DNA from 4 places in the Bacillus sp. YC2 genome. Region 1 is predicted to be linked to each of the others. Evidence: predicted binding sites of a transcription regulator. Region 1 holds the regulator's gene; each other region holds the start of a gene.
What was found. Region 1 encodes LexA, which represses DNA repair genes until DNA is damaged. Its sites were predicted from a motif close to CGAACATATGTTCG; they were not measured.
Positions count from the first base shown of each region.

Region 2: the regulator LexA is predicted to act here: its motif matches at 1,012-1,025, upstream of ruvA (Holliday junction branch migration protein RuvA).
Region 3: the regulator LexA is predicted to act here: its motif matches at 1,787-1,800, upstream of KY305_RS07320 (YhjD family protein).
Region 4: the regulator LexA is predicted to act here: its motif matches at 2,434-2,447, upstream of uvrB (excinuclease ABC subunit UvrB).

Region 1 covers NZ_JAHXDO010000011.1:36,039-39,501, forward strand. The annotation lists gene KY305_RS16090 (spore coat protein) at 1-7, opposite strand, end outside; gene KY305_RS16095 (hypothetical protein) at 1-209, opposite strand, end outside; gene lexA (transcriptional repressor LexA) at 1,142-1,762, opposite strand; gene yneA (cell division suppressor protein YneA) at 1,919-2,230, shown strand; gene KY305_RS16110 (YneB family resolvase-like protein) at 2,246-2,896, shown strand; gene KY305_RS16115 (DUF896 domain-containing protein) at 2,965-3,198, shown strand; gene tkt (transketolase) at 3,367-3,463, shown strand, end outside.
Region 2 covers NZ_JAHXDO010000004.1:56,775-60,237, forward strand. The annotation lists gene KY305_RS08555 (alanine/glycine:cation symporter family protein) at 1-22, opposite strand, end outside; gene KY305_RS19950 (hypothetical protein) at 210-332, shown strand; gene KY305_RS08560 (intercompartmental signaling factor BofC) at 458-952, shown strand; gene ruvA (Holliday junction branch migration protein RuvA) at 1,089-1,694, shown strand; gene ruvB (Holliday junction branch migration DNA helicase RuvB) at 1,705-2,709, shown strand; gene KY305_RS08575 (DUF2905 domain-containing protein) at 2,702-2,902, shown strand; gene queA (tRNA preQ1(34) S-adenosylmethionine ribosyltransferase-isomerase QueA) at 2,928-3,463, shown strand, end outside.
Region 3 covers NZ_JAHXDO010000003.1:121,305-124,767, reverse strand. The annotation lists gene KY305_RS07330 (sodium:solute symporter family protein) at 1-1,084, opposite strand, end outside; gene KY305_RS07325 (DUF3311 domain-containing protein) at 1,081-1,281, opposite strand; gene KY305_RS07320 (YhjD family protein) at 1,403-1,762, opposite strand; partial or broken gene KY305_RS07315 (TVP38/TMEM64 family protein) at 1,906-2,301, shown strand; gene lepB (signal peptidase I) at 2,298-2,813, shown strand; gene KY305_RS07305 (monooxygenase) at 2,957-3,463, shown strand, end outside.
Region 4 covers NZ_JAHXDO010000001.1:409,222-412,684, forward strand. The annotation lists gene uvrA (excinuclease ABC subunit UvrA) at 1-365, opposite strand, end outside; gene uvrB (excinuclease ABC subunit UvrB) at 373-2,358, opposite strand; gene KY305_RS02050 (CsbA family protein) at 2,535-2,771, opposite strand; gene KY305_RS02055 (PEP/pyruvate-binding domain-containing protein) at 3,070-3,463, shown strand, end outside.

The DNA.
Region 1 (3,463 bases):
CATTCAAGCGTCTCACCTCTTCCGGCCAATAAATGCTTCAGCTGATCAATCTGTGTTCTTGTGTTCGCAGCATCCTGTTCTAATATCGCTTTTAAAGCATCATCCTGAACAAGCCCGGTCATCGTGGACGATTTTGTCAGGCAAAGATTTTTAAAAACAAGCAGTTCGTGAAGCTCTAATGTCTCATGAAGCCCATTCAAAATCTTCATCCCTTTCGTTTAGCACTATTAAAACGTATTGTAAGCAAAACTGAATGGTTTAAACTGGTATTTTGTGGGCGGATGGTGTATTTTTTGTAAAATGTGAATAGACCTGATAAAAACCGAAAGTTAAAATACGTAAAAAAGGGGGGGCATTGAAAAAAATATGGATAGTAATTGCTGTTTTTTTGTCTTTTTTGCGGAATACAGTCTGTTAGTGCCGCTACAACTGACTTTGAATTGAAAACGAGTTTTACATTGGATGGAGATGCTAAGGAGTTTTACATTGGATGGAGATGCTAAGGAGTTTTATATTGATGACCCCGGGACTGTTACAGCTGACGATTATTTTTTAGGATACAAGTTCACAATTTTGAATAGCTCTTCATGCGGGTTAAATACGAAGCGAACGAAATTTTTATACATTAAGTGCTAAAATCTTCAGCGGCAGCTGGTTAAACCTCAGTGCTGAGGATAAAAAATGATTGATCCATACCATAAATACAGAATATTAATCGAAAGCGCTTCAAACCTTTGTGAACCAGCACATATAAAAGGATTTTACGGCGCGGGATATTATCATTTTGATTAAAAAAACGAACTCCGCTGTTTGTAAACAATGCTTCGGTGATTAGATACTTATTGTACTATGTACTAAATTTTCATATTTAAAAATATTCGCCGCTCAATAAAAACTGCATAAAACATTGATGATTCCCCCGATCAAATCAATAAAGACTGCACCTCGGTAAAAAAGTTTCCTTCAAGAAACATTATTAGTTGATTTCAAAACCAAAATGTTGGATAATAAGGATGTAAGCATGATGTAAGTTTTTCCTCCTTAGCAGGTTCGTTTCCAAGCCAGGACGAACCTGTTTTTTATACAATGAAAAACCCCTTTTCAAAAAAGGGGTTTTTAAAATAATGTAAGTTTAATAGAATCAATGAACGGTTCTGAATACGCCGATGACTTTTCCGAGAATACTTACATTTTGCAGGATAATCGGTTCCATCGTCGGATTTTCCGGCTGCAGACGCACGTAATTCTCTTCTTTATAGAAGCGCTTGACCGTCGCTTCATCATCTTCAGTCATAGCCACGACGATTTCTCCGTTATTCGCCGTATTTTGCTGTTTGACAATGACGTAGTCTTTGTCAAAAATGCCGGCGTCAATCATACTTTCACCCATAATTTCTAACATAAACACATGTTCACCCGGGGGAACCATGCGATCCGGAAGAGGGAAATATTCGTCGATATTTTCAACGGCCGTAATCGGCATTCCAGCTGTTACTTTTCCGATAACGGGAACGTTTACGACCTGGCTTTTCGGTATTTGAACTTCTTCTTCATCCAATACCTCTATCGCCCTCGGTTTAGTAGGATCCCGTCTGATCAGACCTTTTGTCTCCAACCGCGCCAAATGCCCATGGACGGTTGAACTGGAGGCCAGTCCTACAGCTTCTCCAATCTCTCTTACAGAAGGCGGATACCCTTTAGTTTTGACTTCTTCTTTAATAAATCGCAGGATATCAAGTTGCCTTTTTGATAGCTTCGTCATTTTTCGCACCTCAAAACGTCGATTTTAAGTAGATTATAGCATGATTTTCCTGACAGTACAAACATAGGTTCGAAAAAAACGATTGACAGAAACGTTTGTTCGTATATACTGAGTGATATGAAAAGCGAACAAACATTCTTATTGGAGGTTGTTTTGATGGCTAAAGAATCTATCATATTTGTCGGTCTGTTCACTGCGATTTTAGGCGCTGCTATTTTACTTGTCTCTTGTGCGGGCAGCGATCAAGGGCTTGGCCAGTATGTTAAAATAAAAGTTCAGGACGGCGATACACTGTGGTCACTTGCAGATCATGTGGCTGAGAAGAAAAAGATCGATAAAGAGGATTTCATTGAATGGGTGACGGAGAATAACCATCTCCAAACCGCTGATATAAAACCGGGAGACGAGCTGATTCTTCCTTTGAAGAAGGAGCATCCGGCCGCGTATCAGCTGGCAATCGTCAAATAGAGAGGACAGAGAGAAATGAAGGCGCTCATTTATGCCCGTGTAAGCACAAACAAAGAACAGCAGCAAACGTCTTTAAAAAGACAAGAAGAGGAGCTTAGTGAGATCGCAGCAGCAAACGGCATGGAAGTCGTAAAAGTCATTTCTGAAAAAGCCAGCGGTTATGAAATGGACCGTGACGGGGTATTTGAAATGCTTGATGAAATTAAAAAATCAGACATTGATGCGATATTGGTGCAGGACGAAACAAGGCTCGGCAGGGGAAATGCCAAAATCGCGCTTTTGCACTGTATCTATAGGGAAAGCGTAAAAATTTATACGACAGCCCATAAAGGAGAACTTGAACTTTCAGAAGCCGATTCGATGGTGCTTGAAATAGTCAGTATTGTTGAGGAATATCAAAGAAAGATTCATAATATGAAAATCAGGCGCGGTATGAAAAGAGCGGTCAAAAACGGCTATAAACCTGAGCGGAACTTAAAAAACAGACATGAAAACAGCGGGAAAGATAAGATAGAGGTCCCTATTTCAGAAATTGTCCGGCTCAGAGCCAATAAGCTCACCTTTGCAGAGATCGCAGCCACCTTAAGAGGTTTCGGCTATGATGTGTCAAAAGCCACGGTTCACCGGCGCTTTCAGGAATATACACAGGACAAAGAGGACAGCTGACGTGCATCAGTTGTAAAACACACCATGATTTAGTAGTATATAATCAACACGCACCAAAGGAGCTTATTATGATTTCTAAAGAAAAAATTGCGAGAATTAACGAACTGGCTCAAAAAGCAAAGGCAAACACGATAACAGATGAGGAAAAAGCGGAACAGCAAAAGCTGCGCCAAGAGTATCTGAAAGGCTTCCGCTCTTCAATGAAAAATACATTAAAAAGCGTAAAAATCATTGATCCGGAAGGCAATGACGTCACTCCAGAAAAATTAAAAAGAGAACAACAAAATAATAAACTTCATTAAAAAAGAAAGAATACGGCAATATCGTATTCTTTTTTCGTATATACTAATACCAAACCTTGCTTTACGACAAAATTCAACAAGTTTATCTCAAATTTAAGCTGAAAGAGTTGAGAAAAAGTCGGCATCGCTTTATGATGAAAGGGTACAACAATAAGGAAGGGGATTATGATGGATACAATTGAAAAGAAATCAGTTGCCACCATACGTACACTATCTATAGACGCTATTGAAAAAGCAAATTCCGGACATCCGGGCATGCCGATGG
Region 2 (3,463 bases), on a different contig from region 1:
AGCTTGCTGTAAACTCTGCCAATCAGATTCCCCCTTGTTTGTCGTATATTTGGATTATGGAGCGGTATGACTATTTACACAATTTTTTTGGGATATTTTCTCCCTCATTATTAAAAAACCATCTTCACCATTTCTTTACATTTCCTTAAAATGCCCTTCATATCGCCTTGATAAGATGAAAGCAAGAAGAAAGAGACGGAGGGGCCGGAATGAAAAAAACAAACCAGTATGACCAAAGCTGCGGGGCAGGGGAAGCGTATCTGACCGTCAGGGGCTATCACCTCAAGCTGACAGCCGAGCAAATGAAACTGATTGCAGGTAAGCGCAAATAGCATGGCAAGGCAGCCTTCGGACGGGAGGGCTGCTTTTTTGCGGATGCAAAGGAAAGAATGGTTAAGCCGCCGCATCTTTGGTCAAACTAGCATAAAGAGTTTGATTGAATAAAGAGGTGTTTTTGATGAAACGTCTTTTGTTTATGCTTATATTATCAGCCGCAGCCCTTTTTACAGGGGAGTCCCGCGCGTTTGGAGCGGAAGTCGAGCATTACGGGCCGCTGCGGGTGCACGTGCAGCTGGAAAGGGTCTATTTAGACGGAGATGTCGGCATTGAACATACGGATGAAACCGTTTTGGCGATGGAGGATTTTTGGGCGGCCTATGCGGGATGGACGCTTGTTGAACAGAAAAAAGGGTTTGTGCTGTTCCGCAAACAAGTAGATGATATCTCTCCGCTCAGCAAAGTCAACGGATATATCGGCATCACGGACGGGGGCGTCATTTCCACTTTTCACGGCCGTCCCGACTCTTTAGCGGAGCCGATCCAGTCCTTCTTTCAGATTGATTTAGAACGGCTGGAAAGTCATTTGCAAAAACACTTGGAAAACGGCATACCGTACAGGACAAAAGCAGAATTTGAGAGCGTCATCGATCATATTAAGACATACAGCGGATGACTTTTGTGTAAGACATGTTCCCCATGTCTTTTTTTTCTGACGTGAGAAGGGAGGCAAAGCGAACATACGTTAACTTTTCTTAAGACTTTGGCTGTTTTTATGGTACAATGAAAAGCAGTCAAAGAGGTGAATAGGTGTGATTGAATTCGTGAAGGGGACGATTGATTACGTATCTCCCCAGTACATTGTGATTGAAAACGGCGGAATCGGCTATCAGATCTTCACACCGAATCCGTTTATCTATAAGGTAAGCAATCAAGAAACCATTTTTACGTACCATCATATTAAAGAAGACGCCTTTTCCCTGTACGGTTTTTCAACGCGTGAAGAAAAAGCGCTTTTCACAAAGCTGTTAAACGTCACCGGCATCGGGCCGAAAGGGGCGCTTGCGATACTCGGTTCGGGTGATCCGGGGGCGGTCATTGAAGCGATTGAACAGGAAGATGAAGCCTTTTTGGTGAAGTTTCCCGGCGTCGGCAAAAAAACGGCCCGGCAGATCATTCTGGATTTAAAAGGGAAGCTTGCCGATGTAGTGCCTGAAATGATCGACAACTTGTTCAATCATGAAGAACGCATTGAAAAACAAGAGGCTGAGACGGCGCTCGACGAGGCGCTTGAAGCGCTCAGGGTTCTCGGTTATGCCGAGAAAGAGATTAAGAAAGTGCTTCCTCACTTAAAAGAGGAAACGGCGCTTTCCACAGATCAATATGTGAAAAAAGCATTGCAAAAACTATTAAAGTAAGGTGATGTTCATGGATGAACGGCTCGTTTCAAGTGAAGCAGACAGCCATGAATCAATAATAGAGCAAAGCCTCAGGCCGCAAAGGCTCGCGCAATACATCGGCCAGCAGAAGGTAAAAGAAAATTTGCGCGTGTTTATCGATGCGGCAAAAATGAGGCAGGAAACGCTTGATCATGTTCTTTTATACGGGCCGCCCGGGCTCGGGAAAACAACGCTTGCATCCATTGTGGCCAATGAGATGGGCGTAGAGATGCGGACCACGTCAGGGCCTGCGATTGAAAGACCCGGCGATTTAGCTGCGATTTTGACGGCGCTTGAGCCGGGTGATGTACTGTTTATAGATGAAATTCACAGACTGAACCGCTCAATCGAAGAAGTGCTGTATCCTGCGATGGAGGATTTCTGCCTCGATATCGTTATTGGAAAAGGCCCTTCCGCCAGATCCGTCCGTCTCGATCTTCCGCCTTTTACGCTGGTAGGCGCAACGACGAGGGTCGGTCTTTTAACGGCGCCGCTCAGAGATCGGTTCGGGGTGCTGTCGCGTCTTGAATATTATACGCAGGAAGAGCTGACAGATATCGTTTCGAGAACGGCAGAGGTATTTGAAGTGGATATAGAAAAAGCGCCTGCTTTAGAAATTGCCAGGCGCTCAAGGGGAACGCCGCGGGTCGCAAACCGGCTCCTCAGAAGGGTCAGAGATTTTGCCCAAGTGTTAGGCGACAGCCGCATTACAGAAGAAATTGCTCACGATGCGCTTGAGCGTCTTCAAGTTGACGCGCTCGGCCTTGACCATATTGACCACAAGCTTTTAATGGGTATGATTGAAAAATTCAACGGAGGTCCTGTAGGGCTTGACACGATTTCCGCGACAATCGGCGAAGAACCGCATACAATAGAGGACGTATACGAACCGTACCTTCTGCAAATCGGATTTCTTCAAAGAACGCCGAGAGGGCGGATCGTGACGCGGGCTGTGTATGAGCATTTTCGGTTGGAGGCGCCCCGCTATGACTGAATTTCCTAAAATTCTCATGGTTCTTGGTGCTGTTTTGCTTATTGCCGGAGCAGTCTGGCATTTTGTCGGAAGGATGCCCGGAGATATTTTCGTCAAAAAAGGAAACGTAACATTTTTCTTTCCCGTTGTTACTTGTATTATAATCAGTGTGATATTATCAATCTTACTCAATCTTTTCAGCAGAATGAAATAACAAAAGACAGAATAAAGGTGAAATGATGAAAGTCGATTTATTTGATTTTGAACTGCCTGATCACTTAATTGCCCAAGTGCCGCTGAAACAGCGTGACGCTTCACGGCTGATGGTGCTTGATAAACATACGGGAGGGCTTACGGACAGTTCATTTAAAGAGATTGTCAGCTTTTTTAAAAAAGGGGATTGTCTCGTATTGAACAATACCCGTGTTCTGCCTGCCAGATTATTCGGCACAAAAGAAGATACGGGGGCGAAAGTGGAGCTCCTTTTGTTAAAACAGGAAGAAAACGACAGATGGGAAACGCTTGTAAAGCCGGCGAAACGTGTGAAAAAAGGCACGGTTCTGACGTTTGGCGACGGCCGGCTGAAAGCGATTTGCACAGAAGAGCTTGATCACGGCGGCAGAAAAGTGGAGTTCCGTTACGACGGAATTTTCTATGAAGTGCTTGAATCGCTCGGTGAAATGCCGCTGCCGCCATATATAAAAGAGCAGCTTGACGACAAAGAACGTTACCAAACCGTTTTCTCAAAGGAAATCGGTTCTGCCGCCGCGCCGAC
Region 3 (3,463 bases), on a different contig from region 1:
CCGTTTTGTCGGATGTTTCGGGCGCAATGACTTTGTAAACATTTTTAGCGAACAGCGTGCTTGAGGCCATTAAAATCATCGAACCGGGTACAAGGGCCGTCAGGATTCCCGCCGCTCCGATCAATCCGACAAACCAAGGATCGAAGGTTTTCAGCGAAAGTTTTAATAAGGCGAGATCCGTATCTGCCCCTTTTAATCCGGGCACTTGGAGAATCGCCGCAAATCCGACAAAGATGACAAACAGCAGGACAAGCTGGTATAGAGGCATCATGATCGCGTTTTTGCGGAAAACCCGCGGATGCTCTGCTGCATATGAGGCTGCGAAGGTATGGGGCCACATGTAAAAGCCGAGGGCTGTCAGCAGGACGGTCGAGCTGAACCATGAAACGCTCTGGCCGGTTTCAGGAAGGGTGAGAAAACCCGGTTTTGCGGCTTCGATTTCTCTGAACATCTCTGAAAAGCCGCCATAGTAATGAATCGGCAAATAAATTCCTAAATATAACACGACGCCTAAAATCATGATATCTTTGACGACTGAGATCCAGGCAGATCCGTGAATACCTGAAATCATGACATACAGCGTGATGGATGCTGCTCCGATCCAGATTGCGGCGGTCGGCGAAATCAGCCCGTAGGATGTGGCTGAAACAATTAATCCGAGCCCTTTCAGCTGCAGGACGAGGTAGGGAATGAGGGCTATGATGCCCACGATTGACACAAGAATACCGAGGAGCGGACTTTTATATTTTGAAATGAAGAAATCAGATTGTGACATCAGTTTATGTTTTTTGGCATAGGTCCAGACTGCCGGCAAAAGCCAATACGACAAAATGTAAGCGAGGCAGCCGTAAGCGATGATATAAAAGGCGGGGCCTCCTTTTCCGTAAGCCCATCCGCTTCCGCCGAGAAACGTGAAGGTCGTGTAAATTTCTCCCGCCATTAATAAAAAGACAAACAGCGTGCCGAAGCCGCGGCCGCCGACCGTCCATTGTTCAAGGTCCATATCCTTGCCTTTTCGGGCGCGGATTCCAAGATATACACAAAATAAGAGCACGGCGGCCATCACGAAAAATGCTGCGCTCATTCCGTCTCACCCGCCTTGTTTTCCTTGTCCAGTTTGTAAACAGCCGCCATCAGCACAGAAGTCAGCACCGCCCATATGACAACATACGCGAGGATGAAAGGCATGCCGAAAAGATAAGGGGTCACCCGATTGGCAAATGGGATGCCGGCAAGAATTCCGAAAAAGGGCAGGGCAGCAAGAAAATGAATCAGTTTCATAACATTCCTCCTTTTAATAGAAAACAGCGTGTCCCGAATTATAAATAAAATCGTGTCGAATGTATAGTGTGAATAGTCTGAAATTTATCGAAGGGAAAGTAAAAGCAGTCCGTACTGCTTTTCAAGTTTTAGCGGCAAACAGATAAAACTCCACCAAGGCGGTTACCTGTTCCCGTATTCTCGGGTTGAAATAGCGACGTTTCTCTTCATAGCCGTTTACGGTGCAGACATAAAGAGTAAATGCTTCATCTCTTTCGGCCTCATGCATTTTAATTTTACGCTTTCTTAACTCTTTTCGAACATCAATCAAATCCTTTTGTGCTAATTTTAAAGAGCAGCTGATAAGCTGTTTATAGGGTTGTTTTAATTTGAACGGGCACGAGTCAAGCGTTTCAAGATCCCGGTTCAGGATGGTGACAGCCATGGGTAAAAACAGCCCCCGTTCGATGAGATCGCTGGTGCCGTTCTGAATGTTAGGCATAAAATACTCCTTCTTTCTTAAATGGGAACGTTTGTTCTCGTTTTTTATTCTATACTCGTTTACGCCATGTTTCAAGTCAGAAAATCTCGTAAACATTTTCGTTTTTTGGAGATAATGTGTAGAATAAGGGTAGACAAACTCGCGTCCGCCGCTTCGGTCAGAAAAGGGCTTTCGGTTTCATCCGCAGACATCAATCAGTAAGAAAGATGATGCTTTGGGTGGAGCGCCATGGATTCGGCCCGCTGTTTATTTTACTGTGCTTTCCCTTCACGCCTTCAGCCGCGGTGCATGTCGTTGCCGGCCTGTCACGGGTGGGTGCGCTGCAGTTTATCTCCGCCGCTGCCATGGGGAAATTGGTCATGATCTTTATGATCAGCTTTATCGGATATGATCTTCACGCGCTCATCACACAGCCCGTCCGGATGGTGATTGCGATCGCGGTGATCGCAGGGCTGTGGTATGCCGGAAAGCGTATCGAGCGGCGTTTACACACAAGAATCAGTCAGCATGAGAAAGACGGAGGGAGACAAGAATCTTGAAAAAACGGTTTTGGTTTATAGTCGGCGTGCTTATCGTTGTTTTGGCCATACAATTAAAAAATGCCATTTTTATTGATTATAAAGTCGAAGGAATCAGTATGAATCCGACCTTTAAACAAGGAAATGAGCTGATGGTCAACAAGTTTTCCCATCGTTACAAAACAATCCGCCGCTTCGATATTGTTTTGTTTAAAGGCCCGCATCACAAAGTGCTGATCAAACGTGTCATCGGTCTGCCCGGCGAGTCGATTGCATACAGGGACGATCAGCTGTATGTAAACGGAAAACGTGTGGCAGAGCCGTTTTTGAAACCATTGAAGTCATCGCTGTCTTCCGGGAGCCATGTGACCGGTGATTATACATTGAAGGAGACGACAGGTCAGAAAAAGATACCGAAGGGACAATATTTTGTCGTCGGTGACAACCGCATATACAGCCTCGACAGCCGCCATTTCGGCCCGATTAAGGATAAAAATATTGTCGGGGTCATTAATGAATCAGACGCCAAATGAAGGGCGTCTTTTTTCGGAAATGATTGCCAACGTGCAGAAAAAAGATTATAATCAAAATTGTTACGTGTGCAACAAAATTATACGCGTTTTATTTTTAAGATTTTTGTTACGTGAGTAACAAAATAGGAAGAGGAGCTGATAGTATGAATACACAGGCTGTCATTATCGGGGGAGGGCCGGTCGGGCTTATGCTTGCGTCAGAACTCACGCTTGCCGGGGTGAAAACGACTGTCATTGAACGTTTGAAGAAAACAGTGCCCTATTCAAAAGCGCTTGCCCTGCACCCGCGTACGCTGGAGCTTTTTGCGATGAGAGGCATATTGGAGCGCTTTTTGGATAAAGGAACGAAACAGTCTGCCGGTCATTTTTCTATGCTGGATGCCCGCCTGGACTTTTCTGTGCTGGATTCAAAGCAAAACTATTCATTGATGCTGCCTCAGGCAGATACAGAGCGGCTTTTGGAGGAGTATGCGATAGGCTTAGGCGCTGACATCATCCGCGGGGCTGAAGCGCTGGCTGTTACACAAACTGATGGCGGGGTGCAGACGGTATTCCGAGATGAAAACGGTATCCGCACGCTTCACAGCTTGTATGCCGTCGGCGCGGATGGAGCGGGGAGCATCGTCCGGAAACAGGCGGGCATTGCTTTT
Region 4 (3,463 bases), on a different contig from region 1:
CAGTGCGGCTTACCGACTCTCGCATATAAAAGACGGAGATAATCATAAATCTCCGTTACCGTTCCGACTGTTGACCTCGGATTGCGGCTTGTCGTCTTCTGGTCGATGCTGATGGCGGGCGAAAGCCCCTCAATCGCATCAACGTCAGGCTTATCCATCTGGCCTAAAAATTGGCGCGCATAGGCAGAAAGCGATTCGACATATCGTCTCTGTCCTTCTGCGTATATCGTATCAAAGGCAAGGGACGATTTTCCCGAGCCGGATAAGCCCGTCACGACGACGAGCTTATCCCGCGGAATCGTCACATCGATGTTTTTCAAGTTGTGCGCCCTTGCCCCTTTCACCTCGATCCGGTCTATAGCCATGTTTTCATCATCCTTCCGCTTTTAGCTCTAACAATAAGTCACGAAGCTCCGCCGCCCGCTCAAAATCAAGCGCTTTGGCTGCTTCTTTCATTTCAAGTTCCATTTGCTCAACGACTTTCTGGCGTTCTTTTTTCGTCATTTTCGCCAGCTTCGGCGCGGCTTTTGTTTTATATTCTTCTTTATCCTCGGCAGCTTGCGTCGCGCGGATCACATCGCGTATTTCCTTATTGATCGTTTGCGGCGTGATGCCGTGGATTTCGTTAAAGCGCTCTTGTTGTTCACGGCGCCGTTTCGTCTCACTAATCGCGACTTCCATGGAATGCGTCATTTTGTCGGCATACATGATGACGCGGCCTTCTGAGTTTCGGGCAGCCCGGCCGATCGTCTGAATCAGCGAACGCTCGGAACGGAGGAACCCTTCCTTGTCCGCATCCAAAATGGCGACAAGCGACACTTCCGGTATATCAAGCCCTTCTCTCAGCAGGTTGATTCCGATTAACACATCGTGTTTGCCGAGACGGAGATCCCGAATGATTTCAATCCGTTCCAGCGTCTTAATTTCGGAATGCAGGTAATTGACTTTAATGCCGATTTCCTTCAGATAATCGGTCAGGTCCTCTGACATTTTTTTCGTCAGCGTCGTGACGAGCACTCGTTCATTCCGTTCAATTCTCGTCTGAATCTCGCCGATCAAATCATCAATCTGCCCCTCAATCGGACGGACTTCAATGATAGGATCAAGAAGCCCCGTCGGTCTGATGATCTGCTCGATCATTTCCGGTGTATGTTCGATTTCGTACGGTCCCGGCGTAGCCGATACATAAACGATATTGTGCATGTGCTTTTCAAATTCCTCGAATCGAAGCGGACGGTTATCAAGCGCGGACGGCAGGCGGAAGCCGTGATCCACAAGCACCTGCTTTCTTGCCTGGTCACCGTTAAACATGCCGCGCACCTGCGGAATCGTCACATGTGATTCGTCAACGACAATCATAAAGTCGTCGGGGAAATAATCAAGCAGCGTATACGGCGTAGAGCCTGCCGGACGGAGCGTTAAATGTCTCGAATAGTTCTCAATGCCGGAGCAGAAACCCATTTCCCGCATCATTTCAAGGTCATATCTCGTCCGCTGCTCCAGACGCTGCGCTTCAAGGAGCTTGCCGTTTTCATGCATGACTTTCAGGCGCTCCTCAAGCTCTTGCTCAATGTTTACAATCGCTTTTTCCATCTTTTCGGCCCGGGTGACGAAGTGGGAAGCAGGGAAGATCGCGACATGGTCGCGGTCGCCGAGAATTTCTCCGGTCAGCGCGTCAACCTCTCTGATCCGCTCAATTTCATCGCCGAAAAATTCGACTCTGATGCAGTGTTCGTCACGGGAGGCCGGGAAGATTTCCACAACGTCTCCGCGCACACGGAACGTCCCGCGCTGAAAGTCGATGTCATTGCGGGCATACTGGATGTCTACAAGCTTTCTCAGCAGCTCGTTCCGTTCAATCTCCATTTCCGTCCTGAGCGAAACGACCATTTCGCGGTATTCTTCCGGCGAACCGAGGCCATATATACAAGACACACTCGCGATAATAATGACATCTCTCCGTTCAAAGAGAGAGGATGTCGCGGAGTGCCTGAGTTTATCAATTTCATCGTTAATGCTTGCGTCTTTCTCTATAAATGTATCCGTTTGAGGCACGTACGCCTCCGGCTGATAATAATCGTAGTAGCTGACAAAATACTCAACAGCGTTGTTCGGGAAAAATTCTTTGAACTCGCTGTAAAGCTGTCCGGCAAGGGTTTTATTATGGGCGATGACAAGTGTCGGTTTGTTTACTTCTTTAATGAGATTCGACACTGTAAAGGTTTTACCCGTTCCCGTCGCTCCCAGAAGAGTCTGGTGTTTTCTGCCTTCCTGAATGCCTTTGACAAGCTTCTCAATCGCTTGCGGCTGATCTCCCTGGGGCTGGTATTTCGAGACTAACTCAAAACGATCTTTCACAAAAAAGCCTCCGTTTCTTTACGAAATCTTCCTATTGATATAGTAACACAATGACGGTAAAAATCACTAAAAATACGAACTAAAGTTCGATGGTTTATTTTTACCAAGTTAATTTCTGTATAAAAAACCTGCTTTTATGGCGTAAAAGCAGGCATTCACATTTCATATTCACTATGTCAGGCATTATCTTTCTTTTTGTCTGCTTCTTTTTTGGCCATGTACAAACCGCCGGCCACCAAAGACACCACGTCTAATCCAACGATAAAATACGTTTCTGTGTACCCTTTTAAGTAGGATGCGAAAAGCAGTGCGGCGGTGAGAGCGATAGCCACATAGTGGTTAAATGTAACCCGCGTAAAAAGGACGACCAGCATAAAAGGGAAACATAATGCAAAAACGGCTTTTGTAATCACAAAAACCCTCCTCGGGAATTCTTCATCTCATCTGATTATAGTAAAAAATGAAGAATCGGACAATCGTTCCCCTATTATTACATTACCCTTTTTCAGCAATCTTCAATCATTCATCTGAAAAATATGAATGTATATCAATTGAACTATTAACAAGATGAATCGTTATACCTTTATTCATCCAAAAGGTGCAGGAGGATTAGGCCTTTGTGTCTTTGACAGTTTCTTCCTCTCTCTTTACAATGGAATGATAGTGTTCACTATCATTTTCTTAGTGATCAAAAGAAGGGGGTCATATCACATGTATTCAGTACTTTTTAATAAAGCTGAGGAATCCAGCCGCTTAGCCGGCGCAAAAGGGATGAATCTGATTAAACTAACGAAAAACGGGCTGCCCGTTCCCGACGGTTTTGTCATTCAGACGAATGCCCTGACACGTTTTATAGAAGACAACCAGCTTCGGGACGATGATGAACAGATGGGGCGCGCTATCATTAACGGCACGTTTTCTAAAGAGCTGAAAGATGAACTGACCGCATCGTTTTATGATTTGAGAGAATCATATGCTTCGGTGGCCGTACGTTCCTCATCAGCGTCTGAAGATCTGGAAGGCGCTTCATTCGCCGGTCAGTACGAAACCTATTTAAATATAAAAACGGAGGAAGAGTTTCTCGGAAAAGTGAAAGAATGCTGGG